3 regions of the Streptomyces sp. NPDC047982 genome follow, and region 1 is predicted to be linked to each of the others. Evidence: riboswitches for the same ligand, from Rfam matches in the RefSeq annotation. Region 1 holds a riboswitch; each other region holds the start of a gene.
The links. Region 1 has a riboswitch for cobalamin ahead of ACGF2V_RS26710 (ribonucleoside-diphosphate reductase subunit alpha). Riboswitches for the same ligand answer to the same signal wherever they lie in the genome.
Positions count from the first base shown of each region.

Region 2: it holds a riboswitch for cobalamin, as region 1 does, so the genes downstream of both, ACGF2V_RS24220 (ABC transporter substrate-binding protein) here and ACGF2V_RS26710 (ribonucleoside-diphosphate reductase subunit alpha) in region 1, are expected to answer to the same signal.
Region 3: it holds a riboswitch for cobalamin, as region 1 does, so the genes downstream of both, ACGF2V_RS24025 (prenyltransferase/squalene oxidase repeat-containing protein) here and ACGF2V_RS26710 (ribonucleoside-diphosphate reductase subunit alpha) in region 1, are expected to answer to the same signal.

Region 1 covers NZ_JBIDBS010000025.1:66,383-71,144, forward strand. Annotated here, with positions in the region: gene ACGF2V_RS26710 (ribonucleoside-diphosphate reductase subunit alpha) at 1-2,191, opposite strand, end outside; cobalamin riboswitch at 2,333-2,478, opposite strand; gene mctP (monocarboxylate uptake permease MctP) at 2,762-4,411, opposite strand; gene ACGF2V_RS26720 (DUF3311 domain-containing protein) at 4,408-4,683, opposite strand.
Region 2 covers NZ_JBIDBS010000021.1:30,552-35,313, forward strand. Annotated here, with positions in the region: gene ACGF2V_RS24215 (alpha/beta hydrolase-fold protein) at 143-1,285, opposite strand; cobalamin riboswitch at 1,499-1,681, shown strand; gene ACGF2V_RS24220 (ABC transporter substrate-binding protein) at 1,711-2,751, shown strand; gene ACGF2V_RS24225 (iron ABC transporter permease) at 2,790-3,878, shown strand; gene ACGF2V_RS24230 (ABC transporter ATP-binding protein) at 3,875-4,723, shown strand.
Region 3 covers NZ_JBIDBS010000020.1:137,481-142,242, reverse strand. Annotated here, with positions in the region: gene ACGF2V_RS24035 (energy-coupling factor transporter transmembrane protein EcfT) at 1-678, opposite strand, end outside; gene ACGF2V_RS24030 (SCO2322 family protein) at 675-1,301, opposite strand; gene ACGF2V_RS24025 (prenyltransferase/squalene oxidase repeat-containing protein) at 1,358-2,641, opposite strand; cobalamin riboswitch at 2,756-2,883, opposite strand; gene ACGF2V_RS24020 (MBL fold metallo-hydrolase) at 3,189-4,229, opposite strand; gene ACGF2V_RS24015 (hypothetical protein) at 4,495-4,762, shown strand, end outside.

The sequences.
Region 1 (4,762 bases):
CGAGGAACGGCGTACGGGCCGCCGCCATGTCGATCAGGCCGCGCTGCGGGATCTCCCACGCCGTGCGGTACAGCGCCCGCACGTCCTCGGGGATCCAGGCGAAGCCCTGTACGGAGCCGCTCGCCTCGCGCAGCGCCTCGCGGGTCCGGGCGTCCCAGACGCCCAGCCGCTTCAGGTCGTCCACCAGGTATGCGTTGACCTGGAGGAACTCCCCGCTGAGCGTCTCGCGCTTGAAGAGGTTGGAGACCTGCGGCTCGATGCACTCGTACACACCCGCGATCGAGGCGATCGTCGCCGTCGGCGCGATGGCGAGCAGCAGCGAGTTGCGCATCCCGGTCCTCGCGACCCGGGCGCGCAGCGCCTCCCAGCGTTCCGGCCAGGCCGGCTCGACGGCGTAGTGGTCGGGGTGCAGCACCCCGCGCGCGGCACGCGTCTCCTCCCAGGCGGGCAGCGGACCGGAGCGTTCCGCGAGATCGCAGGACGCCTCGTACGCGGCGAGCATGATCCGCTCGGAGATCCTCGTGGAGAGCGCGCGGGCCTCGGCGGAGTCGAACGGCAGCCGCAACTGGAAGAAGACGTCCTGGAGGCCCATGGCGCCCAGGCCCACCGGGCGCCACTTGGCGTTGGAGCGGGCGGCCTGCCCGGTCGGGTAGAAGTTGATGTCGACGACCCGGTCCAGGAAGGTCACGGCGGTGCGGACGGTGGCGTCCAGCCGCTCCCAGTCGATGTCCCCGCCCGAGACGAACGCGCCGAGGTTGACCGAGCCCAGGTTGCAGACGGCCGTCTCACCGTCGTCGGTGACCTCGAGAATCTCGGTGCACAGGTTCGAGGAGTGGACGACGCGGCCCGGCTCGGCGGTCTGGTTCGCGGTCCGGTTGGCGGCGTCCTTGAACGTCATCCAGCCCTGGCCGGTCTGCGCGAGGGTGCGCATCATCCGGCCGTACAGCTCACGGGCCGGCAGGGTCTTGCGGGCCAGCCCCTGCGCCTCGGCGGCCCGGTACGCGGCGTCGAACTCGTCGCCCCACAGGTCGACCAGCCCGGGCACGTCCGAGGGGGAGAACAGCGACCACTCGCCGTCCGCGTCGACCCGGCGCATGAACTCGTCCGGGATCCAGTGCGCCAGGTTCAGGTTGTGCGTACGGCGGGCGTCCTCACCGGTGTTGTCGCGCAGCTCCAGGAACTCCTCGATGTCCGCGTGCCAGGTCTCCAGATAGACGGCGGCGGCACCCTTGCGGCGCCCGCCCTGGTTGACCGCGGCCACGGAGGCGTCGAGCGTCTTCAGGAACGGCACGATCCCGTTGGAGTGCCCGTTGGTGCCCCGGATCAGCGAACCGCGGGCCCGGATGCGGGAGTACGGCAGGCCGATGCCGCCCGCGTGCTTCGAGAGGCGCGCCACCTGGTGGTAGCGGTCGTAGATCGAGTCGAGTTCGTCGAGCGGGGAGTCCAGCAGGTAGCAGGACGACATCTGCGGGTGCCGGGTACCGGAGTTGAACAGCGTGGGGGAGGAGGGAAGGTAGTCGAGCCGGCTCATCAGCCCGTACAGCGCCGCGACCTCGTCCACGGCACGCGGGGAGTCGTCCTCGGCGAGCCCGGACGCGACCCGCAGCATGAAGTGCTGCGGGGTCTCGATGACCTGGCGGGTGTGCGGGTGGCGCAGCAGGTAGCGGCTGTGCAGGGTCCGCAGCCCGAAGTAGCCGAACCGGTCGTCGGCGCCGTCGGCGAGGGAGCGTTCGACCAGGGCGTCCAGGGTGGCGGCGTGCGCCTGGACGAACGCGGCGGTGCGGTCCGCGATCAGGCCCTCGCGGTGGCCGACGGCGACGGACGCGGAGAAGGAGACCGCGCCCTGCCCCGCCGCCTCGTCCGCGACGGCACGGGTCAGCAGCCGGGCGGCGAGCCGGGAGTAGGCGGGGTCCTCGGAGATCAGCCCCGCGGCGGCCTCGGTGGCCAGCGAGTGCAGCTCGGCCTCGTCGGCTCGGGCGCTGCGCCCGCGCAGCGCGGCGGCGGCCACCCGGCCGGGGTCGGTGTCGGGCAGGTCGGCGGTGAGCGCGGTCAGGGTCCGCAGCAGCGCGGTTCCCGGCTCGTCGTGTGCGGTACCGGGGCCGTCGTGTGCGGCTCCCCCGGACTCGGCCGCCTCGGACACGGTCGCTTCGGACACGGCGACCGGGGCCGGATCGGCTGGCGCGATGGTCACGCGGTGCTCTCCCTCGCTCGGCTCGGGGCCGGCGGGGGAGCGGGGGTGGCCGGGCAGCACCGGGCCCGGACAGGGGGCAGCACTGCGTACGGCGTCCACCGGCCCATCCGCGAGGCCCGGACGTCTGGCATCCGGGTCGGTCGAACCGGATGCGCTGTCGGCAGGTCCTCGGACTTGCTCGGGCATGCGCAAAAGCGCACCGAGCACACCGTTGCGGGACAGTTCCGGATTCGCGCCGGATTCCCCTGCGGCGACAGCGAGCACGAGCATACATGTGGGGGCCGCTCGGTGAGGCAGCCCCCAGATGTTGTGTCGGCCGACTCACGTCGAGGCCGTAGGGCGCGTCCTGCGGCCCTCGTGGGAAGAAGGCGGACGTGCCCCGCCGCGCCCCTCGGGAAGGGGGTGCGGCGGGCTGTCCCGGGCCGTCCGAGCGGTCGTTCCAGGGCGTGTTTCGAAAGTGGCGTCGTCCGCCCGAAGGGCGGGGCCCGCGGCGTACGTGGACGATCCTGACAACGTGGCGAGGCGCCGTGCCAGGCGTCGCGGGCCGGACGGGACTTTCGAAAACACGTCCTAGCGGCCGCCACCCTGCGTCGCCGCCGAACTCGGGGACTCGGGCACGGCCGGCGGCAGCTCCACCCGGACACCCGGGTCGCCCGCGTCCGCCGTGTAGTCGGCCGGGGAGGTCTCGTCGACGCCGGCGGGTGCCTTCGCGGCGTTCAGGACGAACGTCAGCACCACCGTCACCACCACGTTCAGCACGAACGCCGTCAGACCGATGTAACCGATCTCGCCGATGCCGGGGATCTTCGTGGACGATCCGCCGAAGTGCGCCTGGGTCGGGCCGGCGACCTCGTACGCGGCGACCGTCCCGTACACCATGCCGACCGCCCAGCCCACGAGCAGCGCCCAGCGGTGGAACCAACGGGTGAACAGGCCGCCGACCAGGGCCGGCATGGTCTGGAGGATCCAGATCCCGCCCAGAAGCTGGAAGTTGATCGCGACCGTCTTGTCCATGGTGAGGACGAAGGCCAGTGCCCCGACCTTCACCAGCAGCGACACCAGCTTGGAGACCCTGGTCTCCTCCTCGGGGGTCGCGTCCGGCTTCAGGAAGTCCTTGTAGATGTTGCGGGTGAAGAGGTTCGCCGCGGCGATCGACATGATCGCGGCGGGCACCAGCGCGCCGATGCCGATGGCGGCGAACGCGACGCCCGCGAACCAGTCGGGGAACATGTTCTCGAACAGCTGCGGAATGGCCAACTGCCCGTTCTCCACCTCGATCCCGGCGGCGATCGCCATGAAGCCGAGGAGCGCCAGCATGCCCAGCATCAGTGAATAGATCGGCAGGATCGTGGTGTTGCGCCGGATCACGTCGCGGCTGCGGCTGGAGAGCGTCGCCGTGATCGAGTGCGGATACATGAAGAGGGCCAGAGCCGAGCCCAACGCCAGGGTGGCGTAAGCCCATTGGCCCGCCTCGCCGGGCGCCAGGGCGCCGGTCGGCTTCCCGCCGGGCGGGCCGGCGAACTTCTCCTCGGCGGCGGCGAAGATGTCGTGGAATCCGCCCAGCTTGATCGGGATGTAGATGATCGCCACCACGATGACCAGGTAGATCAGGCCGTCCTTGACGAACGCGATCAGCGCGGGGGCCCGCAGGCCGGACGAGTAGGTGTACGCGGCGAGCACCGCGAACGCGAGCAGCAGCGGCAGGTCCTTGACGAACCAGTGCGTGTTCTCGCCGCCGCCGACGCCCATCACGTCCAGCACCGCCTGGATGCCGACGAGCTGCAGCGCGATGTACGGCATCGTGGCGAGGATGCCGGTGACGGCGACCGCCAGCGACAGCCCCTTCGAGCCGAAGCGCCCGCGGACGAAGTCGGAGGTGGTCACGTAGCCGTGCCGGTGCGAGACCGACCACAGGCGGGGCAGGAAGGTGAAGATCAGCGGGTACACCAGGATCGTGTACGGCACGGCGAAGAAGCCCGCCGCGCCCGCCGCGTAGATCGCCGCGGGAACGGCGACGAAGGTGTAGGCGGTGTACAGGTCGCCGCCGAGCAGGAACCAGGTGACCCAGGTGCCGAACGACCGTCCGCCCAGGCCCCATTCGTCGAGGCTGGCCTCGTTCTCGGCCCTGCGCCAGCGTGCAGCCAGGAAGCCCATGACCGTGACGGCCGCGAAGAAGAAGACGAAGACGCCGAGCGCGACGCCGTTCACACCGTCCTTCACGCCTGCCCACCCCCCTTGCGGGCGCGCTGGTCGCGCTGCCACAGCTTGTGGGCGATCGCCGTGAGCGCGGTGGAGATCAGCACCCAGAGCATCTGGTACCAGTAGAAGAACGGAATGCCGATGAAGGCGGGATCCACCTTCGCGTACGAACCCACCCAGAGCATCGCGACGAACGGCGCGACGAGACAGAGGGCGATGACCACCCGCACCGGTGTGATCGCGGGCGGCCGTCCGCCCGGGCTCGCGGACACGTCCTTCGGACTTGCTGTCATGCGGCGACTCCGTCCCTCGCTGATCACCTGCCGTGACGCGCAGGAAATCTAGGGGAGGGATTCGGTCACCGTCACCCCC
Region 2 (4,762 bases), on a different contig from region 1:
CCGACCGGCATGCCGTCGGACGGACGGCCCCGAGGGCCCGACCGTCCGGCGCGCACCGCGTCGGTACCTTCCGTGCCGTCGCCCCCGTCGGTCCTCGCCCCGCCTCTGCCCGTCCGGCCCGTCCCCGCCGCTTCCCGGCTCCTCAGACGCCCTTCGCCGGCGCCACCCGCCCCGCCGGCGGCGACAGTTCGGCCGTCAGCCAGCGGAAGACCTGCGGCACCTGGCGTTTCCACAGCCCGATGGTGTGCGGGCCGGTCACCCGGGCCACCACCACCCGTGTCGGGGGCATCGCCGCGCGTCGCAGCGCGACGCCGTCACGGTAGCCGTCGTCGCGTCCGCCCGAGAGATAGAGCGAGACGCGCGGAGGCGTGCTCGCGTGGCGCAGGATCCACAGCGGGTTGTTGGTGCGCCGCAGTTCGGGGGCGCGGGCCGTGAGGGAGACCCGTTCGGCGGCCGGGTCGTTGTAGCCGGAGAGGCCCACGGCCGCCCGGTACCGTTCCGGATGGGCGAGTGCCATCTTCACGGCGCAGTGTGCCCCGGCCGAGTAACCGGCCACCGCCCACCCCTCCGCGCCGCCCCGCGCGCGAAAGGTGTCGATCACCATCTGCCGGACGTCCACGCTGAGCCACGATTCGGCGTCCACGACGCCCGGCACATTGGCACATCCGGTGTCCTGACCGGCCAGCAGGTTGGTGCGCGGTTCCACGAGGATGAACGGGGCGATCTCACCGCTTCGCATCCGGGCCTCCAGCTGCGACTGCACCCGAAGGCTGCTGAACCACGCCTTCGCCGAACCGGGGAAGCCGCCGAGGAGTTCGACCACGGGGAACTTCTGGTGTCGGAAGGCCGGTTGGTCGTACTGAGGCGGCAGCCATACATACACCTCGCCGTACACCCCCGACACCCGGCCGCGCACATGGGTGACGCGGACGTTGTGCCCCATCCGGGCGTCGCGGGCCGGTCTGAAGTCCTGGACGACCTTCGGTTCGTTGGCCCGGTCCTTGTGACTCCCGAGTCCGTCGCGTCCGAGGTCCGGGGCGGCGACGACGTGGTGTCCGGTGCCGAGCAGGTCGGCCCAGCTGTCGTACAGGCCGTTGGTGTTGTTGACCACCACGAAGACGCTCAGCACGGCCGCCCCCTGTGCGAGGACGACCATCGCCAGGCGGCTCGCGCCGCGCACCACGGCGGGGCCCCGCACCCGTCCCCACAACAGCAGGGGAAGCAGCACGCTGACCAGGGCCAGCGTGATCGTGGCCAGGAAAACGGGTGTCCCCGTCAGGCTCATCACGCCAGTGAGGATGTCGCACACAGGAAGATGGTTTACCCTTTTCCGCCTTTTTACGTCGAACGCGAGACTTGGGGAACCGCGTGTTGACGACGGTCGCACCCGGCCTCCCGGACCACGTGGTCCGGTCGCGTCGGCGAGTGGCCGAAAGACGCGTTCCGGTCCCTGGGCGTGCGATCACTCACATGGGCCCCCTCTGTGCGCCGACCTCGGACGAACGTAATATCGGCAGGTCATCGCCGCGACGGGAGACAGGAAGCCGGTGCGAATCCGGCACGGTCCCGCCACTGTGACCGGGGAGTGCAACCCTTCGACATGCCACTGCGCGCGGCGCGGGAAGGCGGGGGGAACGTCGATCCGGGAGTCAGGAAACTGGCCTGTCGCGGGCCCGTTTTGAGGAGCGCGGACTCCCCAGGAGGCTCTACGTGTACTTCGGCACATCCCGCCGCCCCTGCTCTCACCCTGCCCGGACCCGGCGCACCCTGCGTGCCGTCGCCGGGGTCGTGGCCCTGGCCACCGCCCTGCTGACGGCCGGCTGCGGCGCCGACGACTCCCCCAGGAAACCGAAGGCCGGTGCGTCGCGGGTCAGCGGTTTCCCGGTCGCCGTCGACAACTGCGGGGTGAGAACGACCTACGACGAACCGCCCTCGCGCGTGGTGACGATCCATCAGCACCCGGCCGAACTGCTGCTCGCCCTGGGCCTCGGCGACCGCATGGTCGGTACCGCCTTCCCCGACTCGGCCGTCCTGCCCGAGCTGAGGAAGGACTTCGCGGCCGTACCCGAGCTGGCGAAGAGGGAACCGTCCTTCGAGACGGTCCTGGACGCGGAGCCGGACTTCGTCTACGGCGGCTACGGCAGCGCGTTCGCCGAGAACGAGGGCCGTTCGCGCAAGGCGTTCGCCGAAGCGGGCATCGACACCTACCTCAACCGCGAGTACTGCGGCAAGAAGCGGGTGACGATGCGGGACACCTACGACGAGATCCGCACACTCGGCCGCATTTTCGGCGTCCCGGACCGTGCCTCCGCTCTGGTGGCCGATCTGAGGGCACGCGTCGACAGGGCCGTCGCGGCCGTCGGGAGCGGGCCCGACGTGCCCGTCTTCGTCTACGACAGCGGCGACAAGACCGCCCTGACCGCGGGCGGCAAGGGCCTGGGCAACGACCTGATCGGGCTGGCGGGTGGCCGCAACGTCTTCGCGGACCTCGACGACGTCTTCGGGGACGTCTCCTGGGAGCAGGTCGTGGCCCGCAGGCCGGAGGTCGTGGTGATCTACGACTACGCGGGGTCCGGAAGCGTCGAGCAGAAGAAGGAGTTCCTGCTCTCGCAGCCCGCTCTCGCCGATGTTCCCGCCATCAGGAACCAGCGGTTCGTGGTCCTGCCGCTGACCGCGACCCTCGTCGGCATCCGGTCCGCCTACGCGGTCGACGGCCTGGCACGCGGTCTGCATCCCGAGAGGTTCCGGTGACGCGGACGCCCGTGAAGGCCGGCCCGGCCGACGCGGCGGTGGACGGGCCGGTCGCGCGGAGCACACGCCGCGCGGGCCGCTCGGGACGTGTTCCCCTCCCCCTGGTGCTGACCGTCCTCGCGCTGCTGCTGGTGGTCTCCGCCACCGCCGGCCTGGCCATCGGCTCGGTGCACGTGCCGCCCGGCCAGGTGTGGGGCATCGTCACGCACGCGCTGGGCGCCGACTGGCGGGAGCCGTCCTGGACCCGCGCCCGGGAGACCATCGTCCTGGACGTGCGGGCGCCGCGTGTGCTGCTCGGCGCCGTGACCGGGGCCGGGCTGGCGGTGGTGGGCACGGCGATGCAGGCCCTGATCCGCAATCCGCTGGCCGAGCCGTACCTGCTGGGCGTGTCCTCCGGCGCGTCACTGGGCGCGGTCTCGGTGATCGTGCTCGGCGTGGGCGTGCTCGGCCCCGTCTCGCTGCCGGCCGCCGCGTTCGCCGGTGCCCTGGGCGCGCTGCTGGTGGTGTACGCGACCGCGCGCACCGGCGGACGCATCACCTCGGTACGGCTCGTGCTGTCCGGTGTGGCGGTGGCGTCGGTGCTCACCGCGGTCACGGACCTGCTGCTTCTCACCACCGGCCGGGGCAACGAGGCCCGTGCCGTCCTCGCCTGGACCCTCGGCGGCCTCGGCGGCGTCGGCTGGGACACGCTCTGGCTGCCGGGCGCCGCCCTGCTGCTGGGCACCGCCGTCCTGCTGGTGCAGGCACGGAATCTGAACCTGCTGCTGGCGGGCGAGGAGGCCGCGGGCACGATGGGGCTCGACGTGGCCCGGTTCCGGGCCCGCATGTTCGTCCTGCTGTCCCTGGTCACCGGGGTGCTGGTCGCGGCGGCCGGGCCGATCGGCTTCGTCGGCCTGATGCTGCCGCACACCGTGCGGCTCCTGGTCGGCGGCGACCACCGCCGCGTGCTGCCGACGGCCGCTCTGGGCGGAGCCGTCTTCCTGATGTGGGCCGACATCGCCGCCCGCACCGTCGCGGCGCCGATGGAACTTCCCGTCGGGGTGCTCACCGCGCTGTGCGGGGGTCCCTTCTTCCTCTGGCTCATGCGCCGGGACGCCCGGCGGAACGGCGAACGAGGAGCGGCATGAGCGACGCGACCGGACGCGGCGCCGACGGTGCCGCCCTGACCGTCGACGGCGTCACCCTGACCGCCGGTGCGCGCCACCTGGTCCGGGACGTCTCCCTGCGCGCCGGCCCCGGCGAGGTCGTCGGTCTGGTCGGCCCCAATGGCAGCGGCAAGTCCAGCCTGCTGCGCGCCGTCTACCGCGTGCTGCGCCCCGACGCCGGACACGTACGGGTCGACGGGGCCGACGCCTGGCACCTGCCCGTGCGCGGGCTGGCGCGCACCCTGGCCGCGGTGGTCCAGGAACCGGTGGCCGCCTTCGACCTGACGGTGCGTGAGGTCGTCGCGATGGGGCGTACCCCGCACAAGGGCCTGCTCGACGGCGACACGGCGAAGGACGCGCGGCTGATCGCGTCGGCTCTCGCGTCCGTGGACATGGGCGCTCTCGCCGACCGCACCTTCGACCGGCTCTCCGGCGGTGAACGCCAACGCGTGCTCATCGCCCGTGCTCTCGCCCAGCAGCCCTCACTGCTCGTCCTCGACGAGCCCACCAACCATCTGGACATACGCCACCAACTCGACGTCCTCGGCGTCCTGCGGCAGCTACCCGCCACCGTCCTGGTCGCGCTCCACGACCTCAACCTGGCGGCGTACTACTGCGATCGCCTCTACGTGCTGCGCGCGGGCGCGGTCGTCGTGTCCGGCCCGCCCGCCGAGGTGATCACCGAGGAACTGCTGGGCGAGGTCTACGGGGTGGCGGGCGAGGTCGTCGTCCACCCCCGTACGGGAGCGCCCCATGTGACCTTCCTGCCCGGGAAACCGGGACCGCGCCGGACCGCGCCCGACCCGGCGGACGGGCCCGCCCCGTGAGCGAGCGGGGCCGGCGCAGGCGGCCCGCCCCCGACTTCT
Region 3 (4,762 bases), on a different contig from region 1:
CAGCGACTTCAGCAGCCGGGCCGGGTTCGCGAGCGAGTTGGCCGCGCCGACGCAGATCAGCAGGGCGGCCAGCTTCGCCCCGTCGTACAGCGAGAAGACCAACTGCTCGGCGGTGACCCGGCCACCGATCCGGACGCCCTGCGCCCAGTCGGGCAGCGGCACCTCGGGGAGCGTGAACAGCGGGTGCGCGCCGGGGATCGGTGAGCCGAGGAGGACGGAGAAGACCAGCCGCACGCCGATGACGAACAGCCCGATCCTGATGAACGCCCCGTACGAACGGGCCCAGGGCGCGTCCGTGCGGCGAGCGGCGACCACATAGCCCGCCACCCCGACCAGGAGTCCGAGCAGCAGCGGGTTGGTGGTGCGGGACGCGGCGGTGGCGAGGCCGAGCGCCCACAGCCACCACGCCCCGGCGGGCAGGGCGTTGCTCCGGTTCGCCTCCGGTGCACGCAGGGCGCGCAGCGCGCGGAGCGGCCGGGCGGCGGTGCGGGGAGCGCGAGTGGTACGGGTGCCACCCTCGGTGCGGGCGACACCTGTGGTACGGGTGACGCCAGCGGTGCGGGCGACACCGGTGGTGCGGGTCGTTCCGGTCGTGAGGCGGTCGATCGTCGGGCGGCCGGTCGTCGGGCCGTCGGGCGTCCCGTCCCCAGCCGTCGGGCCGCTGGTCGGAGCGGTCATCCTCGGCGGCGGCGGGCCTGCACGACCCCGGCTGCGCCGAGGGCGAGAACGGCGCCGGCCCCGACGAGCATCCCCGCAGACGGTCCGCCGCCGTCGGAACCGCCGCCGGACGTGGCGGACGTGGCGGAGGCGGACGCGTCAGGCTTCTTGTGCCCGTCGCCCGACACCTGCTCGCCGCAGCCGGAGGCCGGGTAGCCGGAGATGGCGCACAGCAGCGCGTTGCCGTCGTAACGCAGCGGCTTGGCCACCGAGGCGAGGGCCTCGGCGGTGCTCGCGTCCGGGGCGACCAGGGCGCACGCGGTCCGCAGCGGGGGCGGGGTCCGCCCGTCCGGGGCGTCCGCCGCCGTGCCCGGGTCGATGACGAGCGCGACCCGCTTGGATCCCTTCTCGGCCGGGGTGTCCGCGCAGATCTTCGCGAAGCCGGGCGCGTGGCGCGGCCGGGCCGCGTCCTGGGAGTCCTCGCTCACCGAAAACCGGAAGCCCTGCACGGAACCGTCGTCCGGCCGGACCAGGGCGGGGCCCTGGGTGGCGTACGTCCAGCTCTCGCCGGAGCCCTCCCAGAACGACCAGTACCGGTAGCCGGCCGCCTGGGCCTCTCCCGCGCCCAGCACGGCCAGCAGCATGGCCGTCACCACCGTGCCCAGGACCGTCAGCACCGCGGCGGCACCTCCCGTCCGCCTCACAGCTGCTGGTTCTTCCGGCGGCCGCTGATCAGGAAGCCGACGCCCGCACCGACGACGAGGCCGATGCCGACGAACCACCACACGCCGCCGATCACGTCGTCGCCGCTGTGGACCCGGTCCTTCTCCGTGGCCTCGTACCCGGTGTCGGCGGACGGATCGGGGGTCGTGATCGCCGCGGGCTTGGGACCGGTCGCGTTCAGCTTGTCGACCAGGTTCACGCCGCCGAAGTCCCGGGCGTCGTTCCCGGTCGCGTGCGCGGCCAGGATCAGCTGCGCGTAGGCGGCGGGGCCGTTCTGCTCGGCCCAGGCACCGGAGTTCTTCTTCAGCCAGGCCACGGCCTTGGCCGCCTTGTCCTGGTGGCCCGAGGCGGACAGCGCGACGACCGCGTCCGCGGTGTTGCCTATGTCGGGCTGCGGGCCGGAGTCCTCGGCGCCCGGCATCGGGGCCAGGTCGAGGTGGCCCTTCGCGGCGAGGGCACCGGCGAGGAAGTGGGCGCCGTTCTGGGCGGCCTGCTCGGGGGTGAGGGCGGAACCGGAGGCCGCGGGGCGGCAGTTCGTCCCCTTGGCGGCGGCGTTGTCGCCGGTGGCCAGGCCCTTGCCCATGCTGCCCAGCACGGCGGCGGCGGTGGCGTCCGCGTTGGCCACGAGCTTCCCCGCCTTGTCCGGCTGGTACGCGAACGCGCCGCCGTCCTTCTCACCGCACGGGATCGAGAGCGCGAGCAGCGGATCGTACGGGGACTTGCCCTTGGGCGTGACGATGTCCGCGAGCCGCTGGCCCTGCCGGGCGAGGGCGCCGATCACGAGGGAGGTGGAGTTGGCGTCGCTGGGCGCGCCGGCCACGTATCCCCAGCCGCCGTCCTCGTTCTGCACGGACTTCAGCCAGCGGACCGAGTCGTTCACGGTCTCCCCGTGTCCTCCGACCTCGGCGAGGGCCTGCACGGCGATCGCCGTGGCGTTGGTGTCCAGCACCGTCTTCTCGTCGCACGGCTTCGAGACGTCGGGCCGGTACGCGGCGTAGGCGCCGTTGGCGCACTGCTGGCCGATCAGCCAGTCCACGGACTTCGCGGCGGGCGTCACGCCTTCGACCCGCTGCGCGAGGAAGGCCAGCGACTGCCGCCAGACACCGTCGTAAGTGGGGTCCTTCGTGCCGTACAGCCCGGCGGGCAGGGCGACGGACGGCGTGGGCGACGGGGACGGCGCCGCGACCGCGACCGGGGCGGCCGCGCAAAGCACGGCGGCCGTGGTCGCGGCGAGCGTTGCCGCGCTGCGGCGTACGGTCATGGCGGGCGGGGCCTCTCCTGTGCGGGAAACCGAACCGGGCACAGGCACGCTCACGCACCAGGCTCCGACTCCGTATACCTCGACGGTGCCGACCACCGGGGTTCCGGTGGTCCGAGCCGGTCACAACCGCGTCCAGGGCATTCCGACTCACCGCCCACGGGACGGCTCACGGCTGCGTGGTCAGTGCCGGATTCGCACCGGCTTCCCCCTGTACGGGCATGATGACGACCCATTCACTCTACCGGGCGTACCGGAAGGGCCCCGGGGCGGGCGTTCCGGTCGGACGCGGGGTGCCCACGCGCGCTCGTACGGCGACGAGGACGAGGCGGTGCGCCATCGCGACGCAGGCCACCGTGAGGTGCATCACCGCGCGACGTACGCCACCGTGAGGTGCATCACCGCGCGACGTACGCCACCGTGACGTGCATCACCGCGACGCGGGCCGCCGCGACGCCCGCTGCCCCCACGCGACTCGTACGACGGTCGACGCCGCCCCCGCCGCCCACACGCGGCTCGTACGTACCACGGTGAACGCCACTCGCACCGCTCATACCGCGATGTACGTCACGGGATCGCTTCCCGCCACGGCTTCCGCGCGGCCCAGCTTCACCAGCCGCCGCAGATGCGCCTCGGCCTCCGAGACCGCGATGTTGCGCGAGCCGTGCGGAATCCGGTCCCACGGCCGGTTCCACTCCATGCGCTCGGCCAGCTCCCACGGGGTCAGCGGGGTGGACAGCAGCCCGAGGAGCCCAGCCAGCCGCTCCTCGTGGTGGTCGAGGAGCTCCCGTACGCGTCCGGCCGCGTCCGCGAACGCGTACTGGTGGGCGGGCAGCACCTCCGCCACCCCGAGCCGGCCCACGCGCTCCAGGGAACCGAGGTAGTCGCCGAGGGGATCGGTGACCGTGTCTGCGTCCGGGTCCTCGTAGAGCCCGATGTGCGGGCTGATCCCCGGCAGCAGATGGTCCCCGGAGAACAGCCGTCCCCGGCCGGGCAGACCGGTCGGGTGGTTCTCCTCCAGATGCAGGCAGACATGACCGGGGGTGTGGCCGGGCGTCCAGACCGCCCGCAGCCGCCGCCCCGCCAGGTCCAACAGCTCACCGGGCACGATCTCCCGGTCCGGCAGCGCGGCCCGCTCCCCGGGCAGGGTCCGCATACGCCCTCGGTCGGCCGCCGCGGCCCGCAACGGCGCGAGGTGCGCCTCGGGCGCACCGACCGCGGTGAGCTTGGCGACGAGGTAGTTCAGCCAGGTGCCGGGTTCCGCCTCCCGAGTGCGGCGCACGATCTCCGTGTCCGCCGCGTGCATGGCGATCCACGCACCGGACGCCTCGCGCACCTGGCCGGAGAGGCCGTGGTGATCGGGGTGGTGGTGGGTGATGACGATGCCGTGGATGTCGGCGACGGCTACGCCGACGGCGGTCAGCCCGGCGGTGAGCGTGTCCCACGCCTCCGGATCGTCCCACCCGGTGTCGATCAGGACCGGTCCGCGGTCGGTGTCGAGGACGTGAACGAGGGTGTGGCCGAGCGGGTTGTCCGGGATGGGCACCTCGATGCTGTGCACGCCCCCGCCGTGATCGGTCACCTGCGTCATGGGCTCCCCTTTTCCCCACTGCCCGGTCAGCTCACCGGACGTACGGCCGTGCGGCGCGGCACGGTGCGGTGTGCGCTGCGCGCCGCCACCTGACCACCCGACCACTTTAACGAGAACTTGTTCCAGTGGTAGCCCTGGTCGACCATCTCCCGGGCGTAGTTGACGCACACTCCCGAGGTCGGGGTCGGCTACGTTCTGGCCGTGCCGAAGTCCCAGCACATTCACGCGATGGGCCGCATCGACTTCGCCTTCTCCCGAGCCCCGGATGACGCCTGGGAGCGTCAGTCGTGCGGGGCCGGAGCGAAGGGGACCACGCGTCTACGACTGGGCCGCCGCGAGGCTCCCGCCGATCGACGACTTCGACGGTCCTGAACCTACCCACGGCCGGTGGGTGCTGGCCCGTCGCAGCCTGGCTCGCCCGGACGAGATCGCCTACTACCTCGCCTACGCACCAACCCGCACCACCGTCACGGAACTTGTGCGTGTCGCCGGGACGCGGTGGGCGATCGAGGAAGCCTTCCAAGCGGCAAAGA